4 regions of the Gracilibacillus saliphilus genome follow, and region 2 is predicted to be linked to each of the others. Evidence: riboswitches for the same ligand, from Rfam matches in the RefSeq annotation. Region 2 holds a riboswitch; each other region holds the start of a gene.

The links. Region 2 has a riboswitch for S-adenosylmethionine ahead of GHT08_RS12895 (methionine biosynthesis PLP-dependent protein). Riboswitches for the same ligand answer to the same signal wherever they lie in the genome.
Region 1: another riboswitch for S-adenosylmethionine. It lies ahead of GHT08_RS09755 (5-methyltetrahydropteroyltriglutamate--homocysteine S-methyltransferase); the one in region 2 lies ahead of GHT08_RS12895 (methionine biosynthesis PLP-dependent protein).
Region 3: another riboswitch for S-adenosylmethionine. It lies ahead of GHT08_RS01525 (PLP-dependent aspartate aminotransferase family protein); the one in region 2 lies ahead of GHT08_RS12895 (methionine biosynthesis PLP-dependent protein).
Region 4: another riboswitch for S-adenosylmethionine. It lies ahead of GHT08_RS01550 (alpha-hydroxy-acid oxidizing protein); the one in region 2 lies ahead of GHT08_RS12895 (methionine biosynthesis PLP-dependent protein).

The regions. Positions count from the first base shown of each region.
Region 1 covers NZ_WJEB01000008.1:127,998-133,983, reverse strand. Annotated here, with positions in the region: gene GHT08_RS09760 (lamin tail domain-containing metallophosphoesterase family protein) at 1-1,348, shown strand, start outside; SAM riboswitch class I at 1,562-1,650, shown strand; gene GHT08_RS09755 (5-methyltetrahydropteroyltriglutamate--homocysteine S-methyltransferase) at 1,932-3,038, shown strand; gene GHT08_RS09750 (metallophosphoesterase) at 3,297-4,127, shown strand; gene GHT08_RS09745 (CPBP family intramembrane glutamic endopeptidase) at 4,124-4,783, shown strand; gene GHT08_RS09740 (hypothetical protein) at 4,875-5,045, shown strand; gene ligD (DNA ligase D) at 5,107-5,986, opposite strand, start outside.
Region 2 covers NZ_WJEB01000019.1:9,826-15,811, reverse strand. Annotated here, with positions in the region: gene GHT08_RS12900 (aminotransferase class V-fold PLP-dependent enzyme) at 74-1,240, opposite strand; gene GHT08_RS12895 (methionine biosynthesis PLP-dependent protein) at 1,242-2,327, opposite strand; SAM riboswitch class I at 2,401-2,503, opposite strand; SAM riboswitch class I at 2,665-2,765, shown strand; gene GHT08_RS12890 (inorganic phosphate transporter) at 2,891-3,988, shown strand; gene cobA (uroporphyrinogen-III C-methyltransferase) at 3,948-4,697, shown strand; gene GHT08_RS12880 (hypothetical protein) at 4,724-4,990, opposite strand; gene GHT08_RS12875 (cell wall hydrolase) at 5,111-5,542, shown strand; gene GHT08_RS12870 (MDR family MFS transporter) at 5,671-5,986, opposite strand, start outside.
Region 3 covers NZ_WJEB01000001.1:320,742-326,724, reverse strand. Annotated here, with positions in the region: gene GHT08_RS01530 (aliphatic sulfonate ABC transporter substrate-binding protein) at 1-831, opposite strand, end outside; gene GHT08_RS01525 (PLP-dependent aspartate aminotransferase family protein) at 858-2,654, opposite strand; SAM riboswitch class I at 2,745-2,852, opposite strand; SAM riboswitch class I at 3,050-3,164, opposite strand; gene clpP (ATP-dependent Clp endopeptidase proteolytic subunit ClpP) at 3,501-4,097, opposite strand; tRNA gene GHT08_RS01515 (tRNA-Arg) at 4,355-4,427, shown strand; gene GHT08_RS01510 (peptidoglycan recognition protein family protein) at 4,879-5,757, opposite strand; gene GHT08_RS01505 (hypothetical protein) at 5,770-5,983, opposite strand, start outside.
Region 4 covers NZ_WJEB01000001.1:327,777-333,762, forward strand. Annotated here, with positions in the region: gene GHT08_RS01535 (ABC transporter permease) at 1-43, shown strand, start outside; gene GHT08_RS01540 (ABC transporter ATP-binding protein) at 59-787, shown strand; gene acsA (acetate--CoA ligase) at 812-2,497, shown strand; SAM riboswitch class I at 2,510-2,617, shown strand; gene GHT08_RS01550 (alpha-hydroxy-acid oxidizing protein) at 2,694-3,611, shown strand; gene GHT08_RS01555 (L-lactate dehydrogenase) at 3,703-4,659, shown strand; gene GHT08_RS01560 (glutaredoxin family protein) at 5,028-5,282, shown strand; gene GHT08_RS01565 (sugar-binding transcriptional regulator) at 5,401-5,986, shown strand, end outside.

The DNA of each region.
Region 1 (5,986 bases), on a different contig from region 2:
ATATGTTTTTCATAGTGGAGATTTAGTAGATGAAGCAGATCAACAATACCAATGGGAATACGCAGATGAATATATGAGAACATTAGATGATGCAGCAATACCATACGGTGTTTTAGCTGGAAACCACGACGTATTACAAAAAACAGAAGACTATACTGAGTATTATAATTATTTCGGAGAAGATCGTTTTAAAGATAAGCCTTATTATGGTGGTTCATATCAAAATAACCGTGGTCACTATGACTTAATTTCTGTTGATGGCAACGACTATATTATGCTTTATTTAGGTTGGGGTATTGATGATGAAGGTATTGCATGGCTGAATGAAGTATTAAGTCGACATCCAGATCGTACAGCGATCTTAACGTTCCATGAGTATTTGCAGGCCACAGGGACACGTCATCCATTAGGTGAAAAGCTATATCAAGAAGTAGTACTTCCAAATGAAAATGTTGTAGCAGTTTTAGCTGGTCATTATCATGAAGCACAAACATTAGTAGATGAAATCGATGATGATGGGGATGGCAATCCTGATCGTACTGTATATCAGATGCTAGCAAACTATCAAGCCGGACCTGAAGGTGGGCAAGGCTATATGCGTTTGTTACATTTTGATACAGATAATAATCAAATATATGTGAACACATATTCACCATATATGGATGATTATAATTATTATGATACGGATGAATACCCAAATAAGGATGAATTCACTATTGATTTAGATTTAACAGCTAAAGAAAAGCGAGTTGCGACGGACAGTTTTGTAGTGAATGTTTATACTGATAATGAAATAGGTAAGGTAGAAAATGTCGCGAGTGGAGATACTGCTGAAGTTACTTGGGTGGGCCTTACCGAAGGAGAACAGTATTTCTGGTATGCTACAGTGACTGATAACTATACAGGTGAGAGTCGCTCACCTATCTGGTCTTTTGTCAAAGGGGAAGATGATTCATCAGGTAATGACAAAGATAAGGACAAAGATAAGGATAAAGATAAGGATAAAGATAAGGATAAAGATAAGGACAAAGAGAACGATAAGGACAAGGATAAAAATAAACCTGAGAAGCATCCAGACTCTATTAATGACTCGGATTCTACTTCTGGTTTAGATAAAGACGACAACAATAATAATCAAAATTCTGAGATGAATAACGTACAAGAAGCAGAAGACCAAAGTAGTAAACAAGAGGATAAGAAGAGTGATAAACAATCACCAATAGCAAGTAATGATAACATTAATCTCCCAAATACAGCAACAAACATATTCCAAAATATAGCATTAAGTATCATCTTGCTGATCATTGGAACGATATTATATGTCAGAAATAGAAAACAATTAAATTAAAAGATTGAGAAGGCTAACTATATAAAGTCACTAGTTAGCCTCTTTTTCTTTGTTTCCCGAATGTTAGCTATAAATTTTATGTCCCAAAATGTAAGAAGTTAGCAATCTCATTTGTTTAAACAAGATTAACAATCGTGTTATACATTTTCAAAATTAGGGTTGTATTTTCCAACTGCATATTGTATGATGTATGTATGGTAAAAATTGCATATATTCTTATCCAGAGAGACGGAGGGATTTGGCCTTATGATGTCTCAGCAACCAGTCACTTTTGACACGGTGCTAATTCCAATAGATAAGAAGATTGACTTTCGTTCATGGTAAAGGCCTTCTTCTTAGAAGGCCTTTTTTTACTGGACAAGGAAGTATAAAATTTGCGCAGATGTCTAGCTCCGAGCGCCTGAGAAACTAGGCGACTTCACAAATCGCCTTACGATAAGTCACTATCGGTTCGCTTTTCTCAGTGATTCCTTTATCTCAGTTGATTAGCTCCAGCCGCTACGTTTCTAAGCGGGCGCTCTGCGCTCTTCTTACTGGGTAAGATATGCTGACCAAATTCATTTTCATTCTAAGGAGAGGTAGTATGACAACAAAAACAGTAACAGCACCATTTCGAGCAGATCATGTGGGGAGCTTATTACGCCCGGATAATTTACTGAAAGCGAGAAAGGATTTTGAGGAAGGTAATATTACAAGTGCACAGTTACGTGATGTGGAAAACAAAGAAATAGCTCATATCATTGATAAGCAGGTTGAAGTAGGATTGAGTCTTGTTTCAGATGGTGAATTCCGCCGTCGTTTCTGGCATACCGACTTTTTAGAGCATTTAAATGGCATTGAAGGATATGTACCTGAAGTAGGATATATATTTCATGGAAATGAAGAAACAGAACGATATAATATTCGAAATACAGGTAAAATCTCATTTAATCCTGATCATCTATTTATCCAAGATTTTAAAGAGTTTAATGCATTAGTAGATGGTCGAGCGGTGGCAAAACAAACCATTCCAAGTCCTAATCAGCTTTTTAATGTAGGAATTCGTGATGTAAGTATTTATCCAGATATTGAGGATTATGCCAAAGATGTCATTCAAGCTTACCGTGATGCAGTTAAAGCTTTTTATAATGCTGGTGTGCGTTATTTACAGTTTGATGACGTTTATATAGCAGGATTGTCTTCACCTGACATTCCATTTAATGATGGTGAGTTTTCACGAGAATTTTTAATTGATCTGGCATTAAGAGTGGTCAATGGCGTGTTAGAAGATAAACCAAGTGATCTTGTTGTCACTACCCATTTATGCCGAGGAAACTATCGTTCCAATTGGGCTTTTGAAGGAAGCTATGATTTAATTGCTCCAACCCTATTAGCTAAGGAAAAAGTAGACGGTTTCTTCCTTGAATATGATGATGAACGCTCAGGTGGATTCAAACCGTTGGAACATATCCCAAATGATGGCACACGTGTGGTGCTAGGATTAATTACATCAAAGAATGGAGAGTTGGAAGACAAAGAACAAATAAAAGCACGAGTGGAAGAAGCTGCAAAATACGTACCACTTGAGCAATTATGTTTAAGTCCACAATGTGGATTTGCATCTACTCACCATGGAAACAAACTAACTGAACAAGACCAATGGAACAAACTCCAACACATTGTACAGATTACAAAAGAAATCTGGGGTTAATGGATTATCTCTTCATATCGGTTGAATTCAATTGAATTAGGTAAGCAATCACAAAGAACAGAACCTTTGTTGCATGAATGGCAATGAAGGTTCTTTTTTCTGTAACAGGTTATTGAGGTTTATGTAACAAAAAATGGATAAAAAGAGAGATGTTCAAATGTCAAGTTTACTGAGGTAAACTATGTCGACTACAAACTTACATTTCTATCCATTTATGTTAAAATGACAATACATTATCTGTATAAAAGAGGTTGTTAGATGAGGCGTGGTCGCATGTTTTTATTGATATTTATGCTAGTTATTGTTTTGAGTGGCGGGGTGAAAATATATTATGATACAAATTTATTCAAGGTTGAAAAGTTGGAGATAGCTACTTCAAAGTTGGATAAGGATCAATCTTTTACTATGTTGCAATTTACGGATTTACATAATAAACAGTTCGGTGACAATAATAAGAAATTATTAGATGAAATAGAACAAGTAGATGCGGATGTTATCGTTATTACAGGTGATTTAATTGACAGGAAAACGAATGATTTACAGTTTGTCTTGGACTTTGCGGACAAATTAACCATGATTAATTCCAATGTCTATTTTGTAACTGGTAACCATGAATGGGAAAATCCGTTGAGAGAATCATTTATTCAAGGCCTTGCCGACAAGGGAGTTCATCTACTAGATAATCAAAACCGCGTCATTAAACTGGAAGGGGGTTCTTTTCAGTTGGTAGGTGTAGGCGATCCATCAACCAATCATGATGATATGGAACCTGCTATGTTAGGGTTGAATAAGGAGGATGTGACGATCCTGTTATCACACGCTCCTGATTTATCACGTTCAAAATATCCAGAGGCGATTGATTTAGTATTAAGTGGTCATACCCATGGAGGTCAAATACGCTTACCTATAATTGGAGCAGTTGTTGCTCCGGGGCAAGGTTTTTTTCCGAAATATGATCAAGGATTATTTGATTTAAATAAACGTCAACAATTATACATCGATAGTGGTCTTGGTACGAGTGTAATAGATGTGAGAATGTTTAATCAGAGTCAGATGACACTGATTACAGTAAAGGGTGTCGGTAATTGAAACGATTAATGTTGTTCGTTGTTATTGCTTGTCTTGCGATGGCAGTGATCGAATTATATATTGCTCCTAAATATTTAGTTAAATCGATATGTAAGCTGTTGCTTTTCTTGTTCATTCCATACTTATATATTCGATTTGTTGCCCATTTATCGTTTAAAGATTTATTTTCTTCTAAAATGAAATATATGAAATTACCAATTATTCTTGCAAGCGGTGTATCGATCATTATTTTATCGTTGTATTGGATCATTGGCAGTTTTTTTGATTTTTCGAATGTGACTGTTATGTTGGAAGATACCATGGCAGTTGATAAAAATAACTTCCTTTTTGTTGCGATCTATATTGCACTCGTTAATTCGCTATTAGAAGAATTTTTCTTTCGTGGCTTTGCCTTTTTAGCTTTATTAAAAATGACAAAAAGGTGGGTAGCTTATCTTTTTAGTGCTGGCATGTTTGCTCTCTATCATATTGCGATGATGACGGATTGGTTTTCAATTTACTTATTTATCCTCATCCTGTTCAGTTTATTTGTTGCCGGTTACTTATTTAATAAATTAGATGAGAAGGCAGACAGTATATTGCCGTCATGGCTAGTTCACATCAGTGCGAATGTATCCATTAATCTGATTGGAATGATGTTATTTGGAATTATTTAAGTCTATTAAGAAAAAGGTGCGTTATGGTTATTGTTTTGATATTTTTAATAGCCTGTCAATCAGACATGGAAAAATATGATTATCAAGACCAGTGAATGATGAATTTCTAGCTGATCAGGCTGATTATTTTCATTACTTTATTGAAGAAGTGAGTCCTGACACCATTATTATAGCGCTAATATTAGATGTCAACGATCGATCTTATGCACCAATTGAACTAAAAATTACTGACCAAACAGAAATAGAAGGGAAGGATGTGTAAGAAATCGATGATAAAGTACATATATGGGTTACGGGTAAAAATATAGCTGAACGGATCAAAGTCAAATTATCAAATTAAATGGACAGCCTTTCTCTTTAATTCTTGTTGGTATCATGTGAATCGTAAACTTTCTTGGGTCTAATGTTTCTGTTACCTCATTCCAAAATAACGGTGTCGCGACAGTTGCTTCATTAGTCGCCCTTGTCGAATAGGGAGCAATGATTGTCTTTCCTGGGGCATGCTGAACATAATCGATATAAAGTCTTTTGCCACGATTTTTCTTTAAGCGCTCGATGGTAAAATGGTCAGGATCAGAGTCAACCAATACTTTTGCTGTAGCCTCCATCAACATTCTCGTTTCATCGTACGTCATATTTTGAATCGGTATATGAACTTGTAATCCAGTTCTTCCGGATGTTTTGACTAAAGGTGTGAAGCCCTGATGTTCCATCATTTGTTTAATCAAGTGGGCAGCACGTACAGCAATAAAAAACTGATCCAATGATGGCGGATCAAGGTCGAAGACTATTTCTTCGGGATCTGCTTTATCGATTTTATTAAAAGGAACATGGAACTCCAATCCACCATGATTACCAAACCAGATAAGACTTTGCAGATCTTGGCAAAGTATATCCATTTCCCCATCATTATTAGGGATAGTTTGAATGAAAGAAGGGGCATAATCTGGCAGATGTTTTTGATAAAAGGAATGTTCATGTACTCCATCGGGAAAACGAATTAATGTCAGTCTGCGATCCTTCAGGCCAGGAAGCATAAAAGGTGCAATCCATCTTAAATAACACAAGTAGTTTAATTTCGTAACATCTGGAAACAATTCTTTTTCTATACGGGATAAATTAACTGCTGATGGAAATTGTGCCAATCCTTGATCGATCGTAAGTTGATTACAATCGGTTGGTTTAATATCAAATCGAAACTGA
Region 2 (5,986 bases):
CAAACTCTTCATTACTTTGCAGTAGATAACTACATCGAATCAATTAAACATGAATGGAGTAGAGGATGATCAATTAGAATACCCCTGCTTTCACTGTTAAAGCATGTTTAAAGTCTGCGATAAGATCTTCTACATTTTCAATCCCTACAGATAAACGGAATAGTCGTTCACTAATACCTCTAGCTTCTCTTTCTTCCGCTGGCATTGCAGCATGGGACATGGTAGCCGGGTGAGATAAAATTGACTCGACTGCACCAAGGCTAACTGCAAACACAGGAATAGATAATTGTTCTACAAAACTTTTGGCATCGACATGATCCTTTATTACAAAAGATAATACGGCACCTGGGCTAGAAGACTGTTTGGCATGAATGGAAGAACCGGGATGATGTTGTAAACCTGGATAATAGACATGTTCAATTTCATCATGTGAATCGAAATATTCAGCTAACTTTATTGCTGATGCTACACTTCTGGAAAATCTCGGTTCCAACGTTTTCATACCTTGCAATAATTGATAGCAATCTTTTGCACCAAGAATCGCACCATAGGTGTTTTGGACAAACTTCAGTTTAACGGCCAGTTCTTCATTTTTGGTAACTGCTAAACCGGCAACAATATCACTGTGACCAGATAAAAATTTAGTAGCGCTATGTAAGACGATATCAACACCTAGATCCAGTGGTTGTTGGTGCAGAGGGGTCATAAAGGTATTGTCTAAATACGTTAAACATTTGTATTTCTTTGCAAGTTGAACTACTTTACTAATATCGGTAATTTGTAATAACGGGTTTGCTGGGGTTTCCACGTAAATAACCTTTGTATTTGACTGAATGGCTGCTTCTATTTCTGCTGGATTTGTCATATCAACAAAAGTATGTTCTATCGAAAATTGCGTTAATAATTGCGTAACAAAACGAAAAGTACCGCCGTAAACATCTTTCGTAATGACGATATGATCACCAGCTTGTAACAGCATGAATGCTGACGATATCGCGGCCATACCAGATGAAAAAGCAAACCCTGCTGTCCCATTCTCTAATTTGGCAATCGCAGCTTCTAATTGGTCACGTGTAGGGTTACCTGAACGACTATAATCATAATCACCAAATTCATTTAATTGTTGCTGATGATAAGTGGATGATACATAAATTGGCGGGTTAACCGCACCTGTATGTTTTTCATGATAGCCTTGCTGATTCCCTCCATGTGCAAGTGTAGTTTCTTTTGAATATCCCATCTTATTTCCCTCCTAATGCTTGTTGGATGTCTTGTTTCAAATCTTCCACAGCTTCAATCCCAACAGAAAATCGAAGTAATGTATCACTAATTCCCCGTCTCTCCCGTTCTTCTTTTGGAATATCTGCGTGGGTTTGAGTTGCTGGGTAGGTAATAAAGCTTTCTACTCCTCCTAAACTTTCTGCAAATGATATAATTTTTAATTTTTCTAGAAACGGAGAAACCAACGATTTATGCTGTACTCGAAAACTAATCATAGCCCCTTTACCAGGGTATAGAACTTCCTCGACTAAGGATAGTTCTTTTAAAAATGCAACCAATTGTCTGGCGTTTTGTTGTTGCTTCTCCAAACGAAGTGACAATGTTTTCATTCCTCTTATTAAAAGCATTGTATCCAGTGGTGAAAGTATGGCACCAATGGCATTGTGGAGATAGGTTAATTGATCGCCTAATGTAACATCCTTTACTACGACTAATCCGGCGAGTACATCATTATGTCCACCTAAATATTTAGTAGCGGAATGAATCACAATATCTGCCCCTTGTGTTAAGGGCTGTTGTAAATAGGGCGTGTAAAAGGTGTTGTCAACAATAAAGAGTAATTGATGCTTCTTTGCCAATGTAGCTAATTTCTCGATATTAATTTCCATTAAAAGCGGGTTAGTTGGTGTTTCTATGAAAATAGCTTTCGTTCTTGGGCTAATATACTGCTCCATTTCTTCTACATCTGCATATACTGGTCTGATGTTATAAGATTCTTGAAAATGCTGAAACAATCGATAACTTCCACCATAAATATCTTCGGTTACAATTATTTCATCATCTTGCTTGAATAAGGAGAAGACTAGTTGGATGGCAGCCATACCTGACGAACAGGCGTAACCTTTTGCACCTTTTTCTAATGTTGCAATCGCATCTTCTACAATTTCCCGTGTAGGATTTGCTGTTCGCGTGTAATCATAACCAGTTGACTGTCCAAGTGATGGGTGTTGGTATGCAGTTGATAGATAAATAGGTGCTTCTACTGCACCAGTACGCGGATCTTTCCGATTACCTAATTGCGCAAGAGTAGTTTCGATATTGTTCATTTTGCTCCATCCTTTCTAAAATAAAAAAAGAGGTCTTCGATAAGTAGAAGACCTCCTTGATTAAGGTTGCATTCTCTTATCTTTGGTAATATACCGTCTGGATTTAGCACCATACAATTGCATTGCTGGTTGCTGAGGTGTCATCGGGCCAGTCCCTAGACCTCTCTCGATAAGATATTGTATTTATGGAAATATAATACAAACATCATACAATACTAAGGAAATAATTACAAGGTAAATCTTAAAAAATATTTATATGGAATCTATTGACAATTATGAAAGAATGGATTATAGTATGTACATTATCAACAGTGGAAAAAAATGAAAATAACATATGATCTTATCAAGAGAGAAGGAGGGAACTGGCCCGGCGAATTCTCAGCAACAGGCTAAAAAGCACTGTGCTACTTCCAGCAGGTATTACTTGGCAGATAAGAGGAAAACTCCTACTTTATCGTCAAGTAGGAGTTTTCTATATTTATAATCCAAGTTTTCCTATTGGGATAGGATATTTACACTAAAAAAATTCCACTTTATTGTAGTGGTGAAAGTTGGGATCTGAGATGTTAGCAATCATCGCGATATTAGCTGCTTGTCTATTTGCCTTTAATATTGGGGCGAGCGGTTCAGCAGCTAGCATGAGTATTACGTACGGTACTAAAGTAATCAAGCAACGTAAGTATGCGTTAATCATCGCGGGGGCAGGTGCCGTTACGGGTGCTATACTTGGAGGTCAGCATGTTACGAATACGCTTGGAAAAGGTATCATCTCCGAAGAAATTTTAGATGTAAGAATTGCTTGTATTATTTTAGTTGTTTCGGGTTTTACATTGTTAATTACGAATTATATTGGAATTCCGTTATCCACAAGCGAGGTAACAGTGGGAGCTATCATTGGAGTTGGCCTCAGTTATCGACAACTGAATCTTCAAATGGTATTACTCATTATAGCTTTTTGGATCATTATACCAGTTGCGGCTTTTTTAATCACACTGTGTCTTGAAAAAATCAGAATAAAAATAAATAATAAAATAAATTATCGGCCACCAGTAAAGCTTTTAACTTTTTTATTACTGTTAACTGGTATAATCGAAGCGATAGCTGCTGGTATGAATAACGTAGCAAATGCATTAGGACCGTTAGTAGGTGCAGGGATTACTTCTATGGAAATGGGTTTACCTTTGATGGCGCTCATTGTAGCATTAGGTAGTATTTTTTTTGGTGGCAGAGTATTAGAAACCAATGCCAAAAAGATTACCTCACTGACTTTAGGAAATGGTATTGTGATTTCCGGTGCAACAGGAGGTTTGGTAGTAGTTGCCTCCTTGTTAGGTATTCCAATACCGATGACCCAGGTAACTACTTCGGCGATAGTCGGGATAAATGCCAGCAAACAATTTAAAGAAGTTTGGAAACAAAAAATTATCCATCAAATAGCGAAAGTATGGATTACATCGCCAATAGTATCATTAGTGATTGCCTTTGGCTTAACAGAAATGATGGTTCATCAAAGTTTTGATCAAGTGATACTGTTAGCATTAGCCATTATTGCTACTTATATTTTAGTCAGATATCGAGAAAAACCAACAAAAGCTAATACAAAAAAAGGATGGGATCAACATGGGGAAAGTTTACTTAGTGGGAGCAGGACCAGGAGATGAAGAATTAATTACCGTAAAGGGGTTACGTGCTATACAAGAAGCTGATGTCATCCTGTATGATCGATTGGTAAACCTATCATTACTACATCATGCCAAAGAACAAGCAGAATTGATTTTCTGTGGCAAAGAACCACGCAAGCATGGGTTGATTCAAGAAAAAATAAATGAACAACTTATTTATTATGCCTCTAATGGAAAAGTTGTAACCAGATTAAAAGGTGGAGATCCTTTTATTTTCGGCAGAGGTGGAGAAGAAGCCATTCATCTTGAAGAAAATCAGATTGAATATGAAGTGGTACCAGGAATCACTTCTGGAATAAGTGCTGCAGCATATGCTGGTATTCCGCTCACTCATCGTCACATCAGCGGATCAGTGAGTTTTATTAATGGTTCCAATCCAGAGGCGAAAACAGATGAACAATGGCAGCATATTGCCAATGGAGCTGATACTTTGTGTTTTTATATGGGAATAAAGAAATTTCCGATTATCTGTGAGAAATTAAAAAATGCAGGATTAAGTAAGACCACTCCTATCTCTATTATACATTGGGGAACCCTTCCACAACAAAAGACGATTGTTGCCGATTTAGAAACGATATCAGGTAGGTTAGGTGAAATCAGCAATCCTTCACTAATTGTAATCGGAGAAGTAGTTCGTTTACAGGAGCAAATTAAATGGTATAAGGAGTCAACAGAAGCTTATATGTAAAGAACAATGACTAGTTATCATGATAACTAGTCATTGTTGATCACATTCATAATTTGTTCTTGGTCTTTTTCCCAGTCCCATTGAGGATTTATTCGGTCTATAAATTGTTGTAGCTGTTCTTCTGACAAGTCTTTTTTTCCATTAGAATTGTTAAGATAGGATTTCAATTCCCATTCGCCGCCTTTTTTATTTTTGATCGTTTTCCACTTCACAGTAAATATATAGTCATTTCCATTAATATCAGCGTGAATTAATAAGATATCCTTGTGTAGAATAAAGTTACTTAATATCATGAATAAGCACCTCCTAAATCAAGTATACCACACAATGAAAGGGATTACATTGCAAGGAAGGGTTGGGACATTCATCATTTTTAAAGGAATGAATATAAAGGGAATAGAGGAGGTATGTGAATGGCTGTAATAAAAGCAAATGATGCGGATGTGAGATTATTAGCACGCTTAATGAGAGCAGAAGCAGAAGGTGACGGTCAGCTCGGAATGCTAATGGTGGGGAATGTAGGTGTGAATCGGGTGAGAGCTCGCTGTTTAGATTTTGAAGATATTAATTCGATAGAACGAATGGTATATCAAAGTCCAGGAGGCTTTGAAGCAACACAAAAAGGGTATTTTTATCAACGAGCAAGAGATAAAGAAATTCGTTTAGCTCGAAGGTCAATCAATGGGGAACGCAATCATCCGGCAAGTAATTCTTTATGGTTCTTTATGCCGCAAGGGACTTGTCCAGAACAATGGTTTGGCCAATGGAATGTAGGACGTTTTAAGAGTCACTGTTTTTATAACCCAACCGAAGCAGATTGCCCGAGTGTATTTGGGACTTTTTAAAAACACTATACAAAGCGTTTTAGCGAGATGGAGAAGTATTAAAAAAAGTTTTTAGCAACTGGAATATGAATAATTTTCTATTCCAGTTGCATGAGCAGTAGTATAACTGGTAGGAAAATCTACACCATTCAATTTTTACTTTGCTTATTTATTGAAACTTTTGGAAAGAACCATAAAATAACAAAGGTTAATGTTCCGATCATAAATAATCCAGTATATACAGTGTGTAAAGCATAGGTTAAACCATCTTGCATCGATGCCAATGTTTCAGGAGAAATGGTTTCTCTCATTCCTTCATCTAACAACATATCTGTACTGGCAACTTCAAGTTCTTCGCCTCTTTGTTGGTAAAAGTGATGTAACCGCATGTTCAATATTCCACCTAGAAGTGACGCTCCGACTGCACTGCCAATAATTCGCATGAACATGTTTAACGAGGTTGCG
Region 3 (5,983 bases), on a different contig from region 2:
AATTTTCGCAACATCTATACTAATATCAGCTTCTTCCGCCAATAATTCTGCTGCTTCTTCTGGATTTTCTAATACCCACTCACGTGCTCTTTCATATAGTTCAATTACTTCTTCAACATATTCTGGATAGTTCTCTGCAAACTCTTCACGAACATTTAAGAAACCGTACGTATTTAGATTAATATCTCTATAAAAAAGTTCTGCTCCTGATTCTAATTCATGTTTTGCCATATGCGGGTCAAGGCCTGCCCAAGCATCAACATCTCCGTTAGATAATGCATTTCCACCATCAGCATGCTGTAAATTCACAAGTTCAATATCATCGATAGACATACCCACCGAGTCAAGTGCTCTAACTAAGAAAATATATGGATCTGTTCCAAGCGTTGCTGCTACCTTTTTCCCTTGTAAATCTTCAATTTTTTCAATACCTAAATCTTCATTAGTAACTAATGCTGTCCACTCAGGCTGGGAATAGATATACACATTTTCCAATGGTACGTCATTTGATTTGGCGATAAGTGCTGCTGCACCTGCTGTTGATCCAAAGTCAACACTGTCACTGTTTAAAAATTCGATTGCCTTGTTACTCCCTTGACTTAGTTCCCACTTTACATCAATATCTTCTTCGCCGAATGCATCTTCTGCCCAGCCAAATTCTTTTAATACAAGACTTGTAGGTGAATAATAAGCATAGTCTAAACGAATTTCAGTTGGTTTTCCTTCGTCCGCTTGGCTGTCTGATGAACAGCCAACTGCCAAAATAATAATAATTCCAAATGCTGCAATTGCAAGAAAACTTCTTAAATCAATTAATGGTACTCTTTTCATGATAGATATCCCCCAGATATTTTTTCTTAAATTTCACATGCATATGTTGAAATCGTTCCTCTTAAACGTTGTGCCTCTTTATATGTGCAACGGTTATGAACAACTTGCAAGCCACCTTCGAGCGCTACTTCTTCTGCCTTTGGAGAGACAACCCCTTCTTGAAGCCAGAATACTTTGGGATTTACTTCTATTGCTTCTTTAGCAATCTCTACTGCTGCTTCTGGACTACGGAATACTTGTACAATGTCGATTTCAACCGGTACACTTTTTAAGTCTGGATAAGCTTTCTCACCAAGAATTTCTGTTTCTCTCGGGTTGACCGGAATGATTTTGTAACCTAGTCTTTGCATTTTTCTTGCCAGACGGTAACTTGGTCTTGCTTCTTTTCCACTGAGACCTACAATAGCTAATGTTTTTTGGCGCGTTACTTCTTCACCATTTTCAATGTATCGTTCGTATGGAGAATTTAATGCCCATTTAATAATACCTTCATCGTTAACAACAATTTGTTTTTCTTTCTCTTCACCAATTCCTGTTGCCTTTACTAATGCTTGATCTAAATCATTTTTGATATCTCGCACGGATTCAATTCCTACAGATAAACGAACTAACTCTTCCGAAACACCCGTTTTTTCAAGTTCTTCTGTTGTTAGTTGTTGGTGTGTGGTAGAAGCCGGATGAATAATCAGTGATTTAGCATCACCCACGTTTGCAACATGTGACCACAGTGCAACATTGTTGATTAAATCACGTCCTGCATCGCGCCCGCCTTTGATACCAAATACAATAATCGAACCAAATCCATTATTTAAAATTCTTTTTGCTAACTCATGAGACGGGTGACTTTCAAGTCCTGGATATCTAACCCATTCCACTGCTTCATTATTCTCTAAGTATTCTGCAAGCTCTTGTGCGTTTTGGTTATGTCTTTCCACACGAATATGCAATGTCTCTAGTCCTTGTAGCAATTGGAAAGCATTAAATGGACTTAGTGCGGCACCAAAGTCTCTAAGTAATTGCACACGTACTTTTGTTATAAATGCTAGTGTTCCGAAATCTACTGCATAACGGATACCATTATAGCTTGGATCCGGCTCCGTAAATGCTGGATATTTTTCAGAATTCCAGTTAAAACGTCCACCATCAACAATAATGCCGCCGATTGAAGTTCCATGGCCACCAATCCATTTTGTTGCAGAGTGTACGACAATGTCTGCTCCTAACGTGATAGGTTTACAGCCAAATGGTGTTGCGAAAGTATTATCGATAATTAACGGTACACCAGCATCATGTGCGATCTCCGATACTCTTTCAACATCTAATACTTGTAAGCCTGGATTACCGATGATTTCACCGTACACAGCTTTTGTTTTATCCGTAATAGCTTCTTTGAAGTTTTCAGGATCTGTTGGGTCAACGAATTTAACGTTGATGCCATAGCGCGGAAGTGTTACATTGAACAAATTGTACGTTCCGCCGTAAAGGTTAACCCCTGCGACGATTTCATCTCCTGCACTTGCTAAGTTTAATATCGATAAAGTAATAGCTGACATCCCTGAAGCAGTTGCAACAGCCGCAACCCCATCTTCTAGTAGTGCCATTCTTTTTTCAAAAACATCTACCGTTGGATTACCAATTCTCGAATAGATATTCCCCGGCTCATCAAGTGCAAATAATCTTTCTGCATGTTCTGTGTCGTGGAACACGTAAGAAGTAGATTGATAGATCGGCACTGCCCGTGACCCTGTTGTTGGATCAGGTGCTTGCCCTCCATGCAGATGAATTGTTTCCGGATCGTAAGTTGATCGTTTAAAATTAGTCATTATTTATTTCCTCCCCAAGTTAAAATTCAGAAAATTAAAAAAGCCTTCTTCGATAAGAAGAAGGCTTTAACTGACAGAACAGTAGTCTTCCCCTTATCTTTCAGGATAAATATCCTGCAGGAATTAGCACCTTTTAAGCCGTTACTTAATGGTTGCTGGGCGTCATCGGGCCAGTCCCTCCGCCTCTCTGGATAAGAGTGATGTTATTTAGTTGAGCATTAAAGAAAAACTTGGCTTATCACCAAGTAGTGGCGAAAGCCTTAGTTTTACTTATAACTTTGTACATTCAAAATTCTCACTGCGTCGAACTACCACTCGGCTAAAATTTTATACTTTTTTAACGTAAAAAAATCTCCCTATACTAAAGATAGAGAGACTGAATAAATATATTCGCTCTCTTATCTCTCTAAGCATATACGCTTAGTGGAATTGGCACCTGTATTAAGGACGATTCACTTAATGGTTGCCGAGGCTTCACAGGGCCGATCCCTCCACCTCTCTCGATAAGAAGTATAGAATTCCGAGTTGTTTACTCGCTTTTCACTTTCGTTATTTAATACTTTAGCATGGCGCCAAAATGATGTCAATATGTTTTCTGAAAATTATATCAAATAAAAATGTGACTGTGACTGTTGTTTACTAACAACTTCTTCATTATTACTGGCAACTTTGGGTCGTTTACTATCAACTTTTTGATTTTACTGGCAACTTTGGGGCATTTACTGGCAACTTTTCGATTTTACTGGCAACTTCGGGGTATTTACTGGCAACCTTTCGATCTTACTGGCAACTTCTCCTTCTGCAAAAAAAAAGCGACGGTGAGTTACTACCGTCGCTTTTGGTTCTTTAGTTTAAGTCAGATGGCTTCTTTTCCATTACTTTATCGATTAAACCATAGTCTTTAGCTTTTTCAGCTGACATAAAGTTGTCACGATCTGTGTCTTTTTCAACTACTTCAATAGGTTGACCAGTACGGTCTGCTAGAATTTGGTTTAGCTTTTTACGCATTTCGATAATACGGTTTGCATGGATCTGAATGTCAGACGCTTGACCTTGTGTACCGCCTAGTGGTTGGTGAATCATTACTTCACTATTTGGTAATGCATATCGTTTACCAGGCTCACCAGCAGCTAAAAGGAATGCACCCATTGATGCTGCCATACCAATACAGATTGTTGATACATGCGGTTGGATGAACTGCATCGTATCATAAATAGCCATACCAGCTGTAATCGAACCACCAGGTGAGTTGATGTATAAGGAAATATCTTTATCTGGATCTTCAGCTGTTAAAAATAGCATTTGAGCTACAACACTGTTTGCCACATTATCATCAATGCCACTACCTAACATAATAATTCGGTCTTTTAAAAGGCGTGAATAAATGTCATATGCACGTTCGCCTCGGTTTGTTTGTTCAATAACTGTAGGGATTAAGTTCATGAAAAATTCCTCCTTTTAACACTTGCTTTTTTCATTCATGAAATCTAACTATTTTTATCTTAACGGAATGGTCAAAAAAGGTCAAACGATTTGATTTTCTAACTTCATCCTACCCTTAACTGTAACGATTTAAACCTCCAGAATCAAATAATCAAAGTTTGATATATCTATTGAAATTATACGAGTGATTCGCTATAATTATTCTTGTCGCCTTTTATCATGGGGTGAATCTTGTACTGATAGTAGTCTCACTTTATGCGCCCGTAGCTCAGGGGATAGAGCAATGGTTTCCGGTACCATGTGTCGGGGGTTCGAATCCCTCCGGGCGCGTTCTCTATAAAACTAGTCATACCAATGATTTTGAGCGTTTTTTCTTCTTGGTATTTTCACTTGGAAAACAAAGAATTCTAACATTTTTCTAACATAGCTTTTAAAAATACTATTTTATGCTATAATAAAAACACAAGTATAAGGTTAGACACCGCCATTTTATGTGGCGTTTTTTTCTTTTGTGTGGTATAATATAGGTACGTGAAAGGAACGTTCCCCGTCAGCGTTATCACGTGTGCAAATGAGAATGTCTCGAGGATTCGATTTTGCAACAAAGACGGGAGAGTACATAAAACGGCCGTCTTCGGCTAGAGGAAACCACTTGATTACATTGAAGTCCTTAGTTCCACTTTGGATATCAGTAGATGTGATGGGGTGGTTTTTTCTTTTTAGGGGCAGTTTTCCACGCTGCCCCTTTAACTACATAAATTATATTGTATTTACGACTTACTTAAGAAAATAATTGTTCAAATGTGTTCGGTCCTGCTATTCCATCTACACCAAGACCGTTATCACGTTGAAATGCTCTTACTGCACTTTCTGTATTCTTGCCAAAGATACCATCTACACCTAACGTGTCATATCGCTTGCATGTGAGAATAGATTGTAAGATCCACGTTAAATTACCTTCTGCACCTCTTTCGATATTAACAGATGCGCTTTTTGTTTTAGGACCCCATATTCCATCTACTGCAAGACCTCGTTTGAATTGTTTGTTTAATTCTCTTTGATATCCTTTTACAAGTGCTTTTTTGGTATTAGGACCAAAGATATTATCTACTGCTATTTTCAATCCATAACGGTCATTTAACGTCTTTTGGATATATGCAATAGTACCTTTTGTTGTTGTTTCTGATTTAACTTTTGATTTTGGTGTTTCGACTTTATATCCTTTTAGTCTTGCCCTTACTTTCTTCATATCAATACCAGGGCACGCGGTATTTGTTCCACTAAATTCATTATGACCATTCACATCATTTACAGATAGATTGAATCGTTTCATGTTGTATTTAGCACGTTCATCAAATGCTTTTTCTTGTGCTGGTGTAAAATTACCATTACCAACCACGCAGATATGATACGTGGTGTTATTGTGTCCATAGATACCGTTTGTGACTACATTTGGATCATAGTTGAGTTGTACAGTGCCATCACGTAAGATAATCTCATGATAACCGCCTGTTACCCAACCTTTACTTTTCCAGTGACGTTGAAAAGAAAACACGTCACCTACATCTGTTGCGCTGTGGTGACGTGCTATGTTTTTGATTTTAGAGCGTTTAGAGTTACCTCCCATGGTTTTACCGCGTAAATCTTGTATTTTAACCATTATTTATCCTCCTTATTTTAAACCTTTAGATTTCAATTCTGCATTTTGTCGCTGTGCTATCTTACCACTGTAATGGTTCTTATAAATGGTATAAGCGTTAATAGCAAATGCAGCAATAGCAAATAGCAATACCTCTAAGCCACTAATAAAATCTTCGTTAAACCAATCTAAGTTGATACCTAATACACCTAGAAATGGTAGTAAAGCTGTGAGTATACCAATAAAC
Region 4 (5,986 bases), on a different contig from region 2:
AGAAGATCGTTCCTTGCACTGGCAGGATCGTTTAGAGAAATAGGAAGGAGTATTTAATATGAGTCTAGCATTAAGAGATGTAAGCCGTACGTTTAATGGTACTACTGCCGTACAAAATGTTAACTTAGAAGTGAAACCGGGAGAAATTATCGGTTTGCTTGGAACTAGTGGATGTGGGAAAAGTACCTTACTAAGGGCAATATCAGGGCTGGATCCTGAATATGATGGTGAAATTGAAATTAACGGAACCGTATCAAAAGAAATTCATGATACAACAGGCTTTATTTTCCAAGAGCCGAGACTGCTACCATGGTTAAATGTGTTAGATAATGTAACATTCGGATTGACAGGTAGCCGTAAAGATAAGGAAAATAGAGCTATTGAGTATTTAGAAAGTGTAGGTTTAAGGGGAAAAGAAAAGCTTTATCCTCGTGAGTTATCAGGAGGTATGGCACAACGTGTAGCCATTGCGAGAGCACTGGTGACATCGCCAGAAATTCTCCTTTTGGATGAACCGTTTAGTGCATTAGATGCTTTCACAAAAATGCAATTACAAGATTTATTATTAGATGTTTGGAAAAAATATCAATCTACTATTGTATTAGTAACACACGATATAGATGAAGCAACTTATCTATGTGACCGTGTTGTTATTTTAAGAGGGCAACCAGGAGAGGTAGAGAAAGAGATTATGATAGAACAAGAGCGACCAAGGGATCGTGGAAGTGAAGAGTTAGCACATTTAAAATCAGAAATTTTAGAATCTTTAGACTTGAACAAACAGTAACCGGTCTTCAAGGGGGAACATCAAATGACACAGCAGGCAACAACACATATCGCAACTATTAAAGGAGAATATAACCTAAGCAACTATGGCGAAATAAGAGAAAATTTTGATTGGTCAGATGCAAAAGATTTATTATCTGCTGCGAAGACTGGGAAAATTAATGCAGCATATGAAACAATTGATCGTCATGTAGCCGAGGGATATGGTGATAAAATTGCTCTCCATTATATGAATGAGGACGAAAAGCAATCGTATACGTTTAAAGAAGTAAAGGATCAAACTGACCATTATGCTCGCATTTTAAAAGAATATGGGGTAACGAAAGGGGATCGTGTTTTTGTATTTCTCCCTAAAACACCTGAATGCTATATCGCGATCTTAGCAGCTATTAAAGTAGGGGCTATCGCTGGTCCTTTGTTTGAAGCATTTATGGAAGAAGCGGTTAGAGACCGTATCAATGATTGTGCTGGTACTTTACTAATTACTGATCAGGAGTTAGTTAAACGTGTACCGAAAGACGATATTCCTTCACTAGAGTCGATTCTTTTTGTAGAGGATATCGAGAAAGAACCGTTACAACCTGTTGACGGTGATCAGTATGTGGAATGGGTTGACTGGGAGGATGGTTTAATTATTCATTATACTAGTGGTTCTACTGGTAAACCAAAAGGCGTACTACATGCCCATCGTGCAGCACAACATCATATCGTGACAGGAAAATGGGTACTAGATATTAAAGATGATGATGTTTATTGGTGTACGTCTCATCCAGGCTGGGTGACAGGCAGTGTATATGGCTTGTTTGCACCACTATTGAACAGAGCAACCGTTGTGATCCAAGGTGGACGCTTCAGTGCTGAGAATTGGTATTCTTTAATTGAAGAATTAGGAGTAACGATTTGGTATAGTGCACCGACAGCTTTCCGTATGCTTCTGTCAAAAGGGGACCTCTATAAACAATTTGATTTATCATCTGTACGACATGTATTAAGTGTTGGTGAGCCTCTAAACCCTGAAGTAATCCAATGGGCATGGAAGAGCTTAAATGTCCGCATTCACGATACTTGGTGGATGACAGAGACTGGTGGACACTTAATTGTCAACCTTCCAGCTGAAAAAATCAAACCAGGTTCAATGGGCAGACCTTTTCCTGGTGTGCAGGTAGGTATCTTAGATGAAGAAGGTAAGGAGTTGCCTCGAGGTGAAGTAGGTCAACTAGCAGTTCGTACGCCTTGGCCAGGACTAATGAAAGAGATTTGGGGAAACAAAGACAAGTTTAAATCTTATTTTCAATATGAGGGCTGGTATATCTCTGGAGACCTCGCTTTACAAGATGAAGAAGGATATGTCTTTTTCCAAGGTCGTAACGATGACATGATCAACTCTGCCGGTGAGCGTATCGGTCCGTTTGAAGTGGAAAGCAAATTAATTGAACATCCTGCAGTAGAAGAAGCTGGTGTAATAGGTAAACCGGATGAATTACGTGGAGAATTGGTCAAAGCCTTTATTACGTTAAGAGTAGGATATCAACCATCAGATCAATTACTGGAAGACATTCGATTATATGTGAGAAAAAATCTTTCAGCACATGCTGCACCTAGAGAAATTGAAGTAATGGAAGAATTACCAAAAACCAAAATCAGTGGAAAGATTTTAAGAAGGCAATTAAAAGCATTAGAAATCGAAAGAGCTAATAAAATGAAAAACTAAAACATATAGATACTCTTATGAAGAGAGGTGGAGGGACTGGCCCGATGAAACCCGGCAACCTTAAGCAATCCATGCTTAAAAGGTGCTAAATCCTGCAAACTTTAGTTTGAAAAATAAGAGGGAGATAATAGCTTTAGTCTCTCTTGTTTATCAAGAGGGCTTTTTTGTTTCCCTAAATTAATAGGAGGCATATAACATGGTAAAAACAAATGTAAAGGGAAATTTTGTAGCTAGTCTAGAGGAAGTAGCTGAAAAGCAATTATCCGAAACAGCTAAATTATATTTAGATCAAATAACATCCAAGAAAGCAAATGCTACATCATTTATACTTAATAACACTTCACCGTCCAAACTAAAAATCTCTCCACTATTATTAGGTGCAGTAGGTGCGCAGACTTATTTTCACGAAGATGGAGAATTAGCAACTGCAAAAGCTGCCAGTAAGCAAGGTGTTCCTTTTATTGTTAGCAGTCATTCATCCTATAGCATTGAAGAAATTAGTGATGCTGTTCCAGGTAGTGAGCTATGGTTCCAAGCTCATATTTTTCAAGATTTAGAACTTACCAAACATTTTATTCAGCGTGCTGAACTAGCCGGTTATCAGGCAATTATTTTGTCTATATCTAAAGATGAAATTCATTTAAAAGCAGATCAACTAGTGAAAGGAACTACCAACTTTGTTGTTGATCCAATTTTTGCTAAGAAAAATTATGCGAATCAAAGCCCACTAGCAGAACAAGTGGCACAAGAATATCAAAAACGCTATATTAATTGGGAAGAGATTCAATATATAAAACAATTTACAACATTACCGATCTTTGTTTATGGAGACTTGTCATTAGATGATGTTCGTTCAAGTCTGGAACAACAAGTTGATGGGATTATCCTGTCCAATATTAATGAATCTAATTTGGATTTGCTGGAACAGATTAATATTATTGCAAGCGAAAGATTAACCGTTGTCGTTGAAGCAGAAGTGAAGTCGAAAGATGAATTAAACCGCTATTTACAACAAGGTGCTGATGCTATTTCGATCCGAAAGAGTTATATTTACGGATTATCGACATCAGGGGTTTTAGGTGCAGAAGAAGTTATTGCTCAACTATTCACATAATTTTCAGATATCATTGTTTCATAAGTAGTAAAAATGGGATATAGTATAACTATATCCCATTTTTTGATGGAAGGAATGGTTTTTTGTGGCAATACGCAAAACAAAATTAAGAAAAGTAGTCATTATTGGAACAGGCTTAGTCGGTACTAGTTATGCTTATGCGCTATTAAATCAAGGTGTTGTCAATGAATTAGTCCTGATTGATTTGAATCAAGCGAAAGCAGAGGGAGAAGCTCGTGACTTAAATCATGGGATGGCATTTGGAAATCCGATGCGTATCAAAGCAGGAGATTATCAAGAGTGCCATAACGCAGATTTAGTTGTCATTACAGCAGGTGCCAATCAAAAACCGGGTGAAACCAGGTTGGATCTTGTGACGAAGAATGCAAAAATATTTAAAGGTATTGTCGAAAAAGTCATGGATGTTGACTTCCAAGGCATCTTTGTTGTTGCGACCAATCCGGTGGATATATTAACACATTTGACAAGAGAAATTTCAGGCTTGCCGAAGGAGCGCGTCATTGGTTCTGGAACGATCCTGGATACTGCGCGTTTCCGTTATTTATTAGGAGAACACTTTGAAGTCGATCCACGTAATGTACATGCCTATATCATTGGTGAGCACGGTGATTCGGAACTGCCGGTCTGGAGTCATGTACAAATAGGTGGTGTACCTTTAAGTCAATATGCAGGAATCGATAACTTTTATCAAAATCCAGCTATGACAGAGATATTTGAGAACGTTCGAGATGCAGCTTATCATATTATTGAACGAAAAGGAGCAACCTATTACGGTATTGGTCTAGGATTGGTCCGCCTAACAAAAGCGATTTTAAACAACGAAAATGCCATTTTAACTGTTTCCGCAAAATTAGAGGGACAATACGGATTGAATGATCTCTATCTCGGTGTGCCAGTACTGCTAAACGAAAATGGCATCCGTGAAGTAATAGAATTAGAACTGACAGAGAAAGAACAACAACAACTTCACCAATCAGCAGATGTGATTCAAGAAATGATCGACACAGGAATGAAAGCTATAAAGTGAAATGATGATCGGTAAAGGCTTATAGACGATTAGCACCAAACTAGAAATACGGGCTAATTGCGGACATTTGTTCGGTTATTTATGACAAAATCGCCGTTTTTAGGTTGCCTGCGGACATCTATTCCGCTATTGAGCAAAATGGTGCTCATATAAGCTGAAATGACCTGGCATAAGGGATTCAATGTCCGTTAACATCAAAAAAAGTACGTTATTCTGACAAATAACGTACTTAGTGTCCGGTCAACAAACTCAGTGTCGGGTTCCAACTAATCATTAGTTTTTTCGTGATACTTGAAGAGTGAGACATAGAGAGGTTTCATGCAGCAGATTTTGTCGAGAGTTTGTAATCAAGTTAAAGGGTGGGAATGATGAAATTAAAACTATATGGTAAAGAAAACTGTAGCCTTTGTGATCAAGCAAAAGTGATGCTAGAAATGTTGCAACAAGACTATTTGTTTGAAATTGAAGAATTTAATATTTATAATGATGATGTACTGCTAGAAGCTTATCATCTCATGATCCCTGTCATTAAACATGAAGATACGATTGTCGATATGGAGCTAGTCGACATGGAAAAGATCGAAAGTTATCTAAAGAAGAAAAATAATTCAGAAAATAGTTGAGAGATGTTAAGCCATTTGATACAATAATTATGGAAGTTATTTTTTTTGTTCTAAGTGGGACGAAATGCGACTGGGAGGGACAAAAAATCCCCGGCAAATGATAAAGGAGCGTTTCCGATTGAAGGATTTATTAGATATTCAAGAAAAATTGTACCCAGATTTACTCGATATCATGCAGAAACGATATAAAATACTTCATTACATACAAATGATGCAACCAATCGGACGCCGTAGCTTAGCTGACAATATCAAACTAAAAGAACGAGTTGTTCGTAGTGAAATTGAGTTTTTAAGCAAGCATGGTTTTATAATGGTAACTTCTAAAGGAATGCAGGTTACGGACGAAGGGGATACGATTATTGAGAAGTTGTCCTCGTTTATGAGTGAAATTTCCGAATTTCGTGTTTTAGAATCTCAAATTAAGGATAAATTACAATTGGAGCATGTCATTATCGTATCTGGAAATAGTGACACACAACTATCTGTAAAGCAGGACATGGGGAAAGCATGTGTACAGTTTTTAAGTTCCATATTAACTTCCAATCAAACAATAGCAGTTACAGGTGGCACATCGATGGCGGAAGTAGCTAATCAGATGAAGCCATTAGAACATGCTGCGAATTGTACGTTTGTTCCAGCAAGAGGCGGTTTAGGAGAACAAGTAGAAAATCAAGCTAATACCATTTGTGCACAGATGGCTAAAA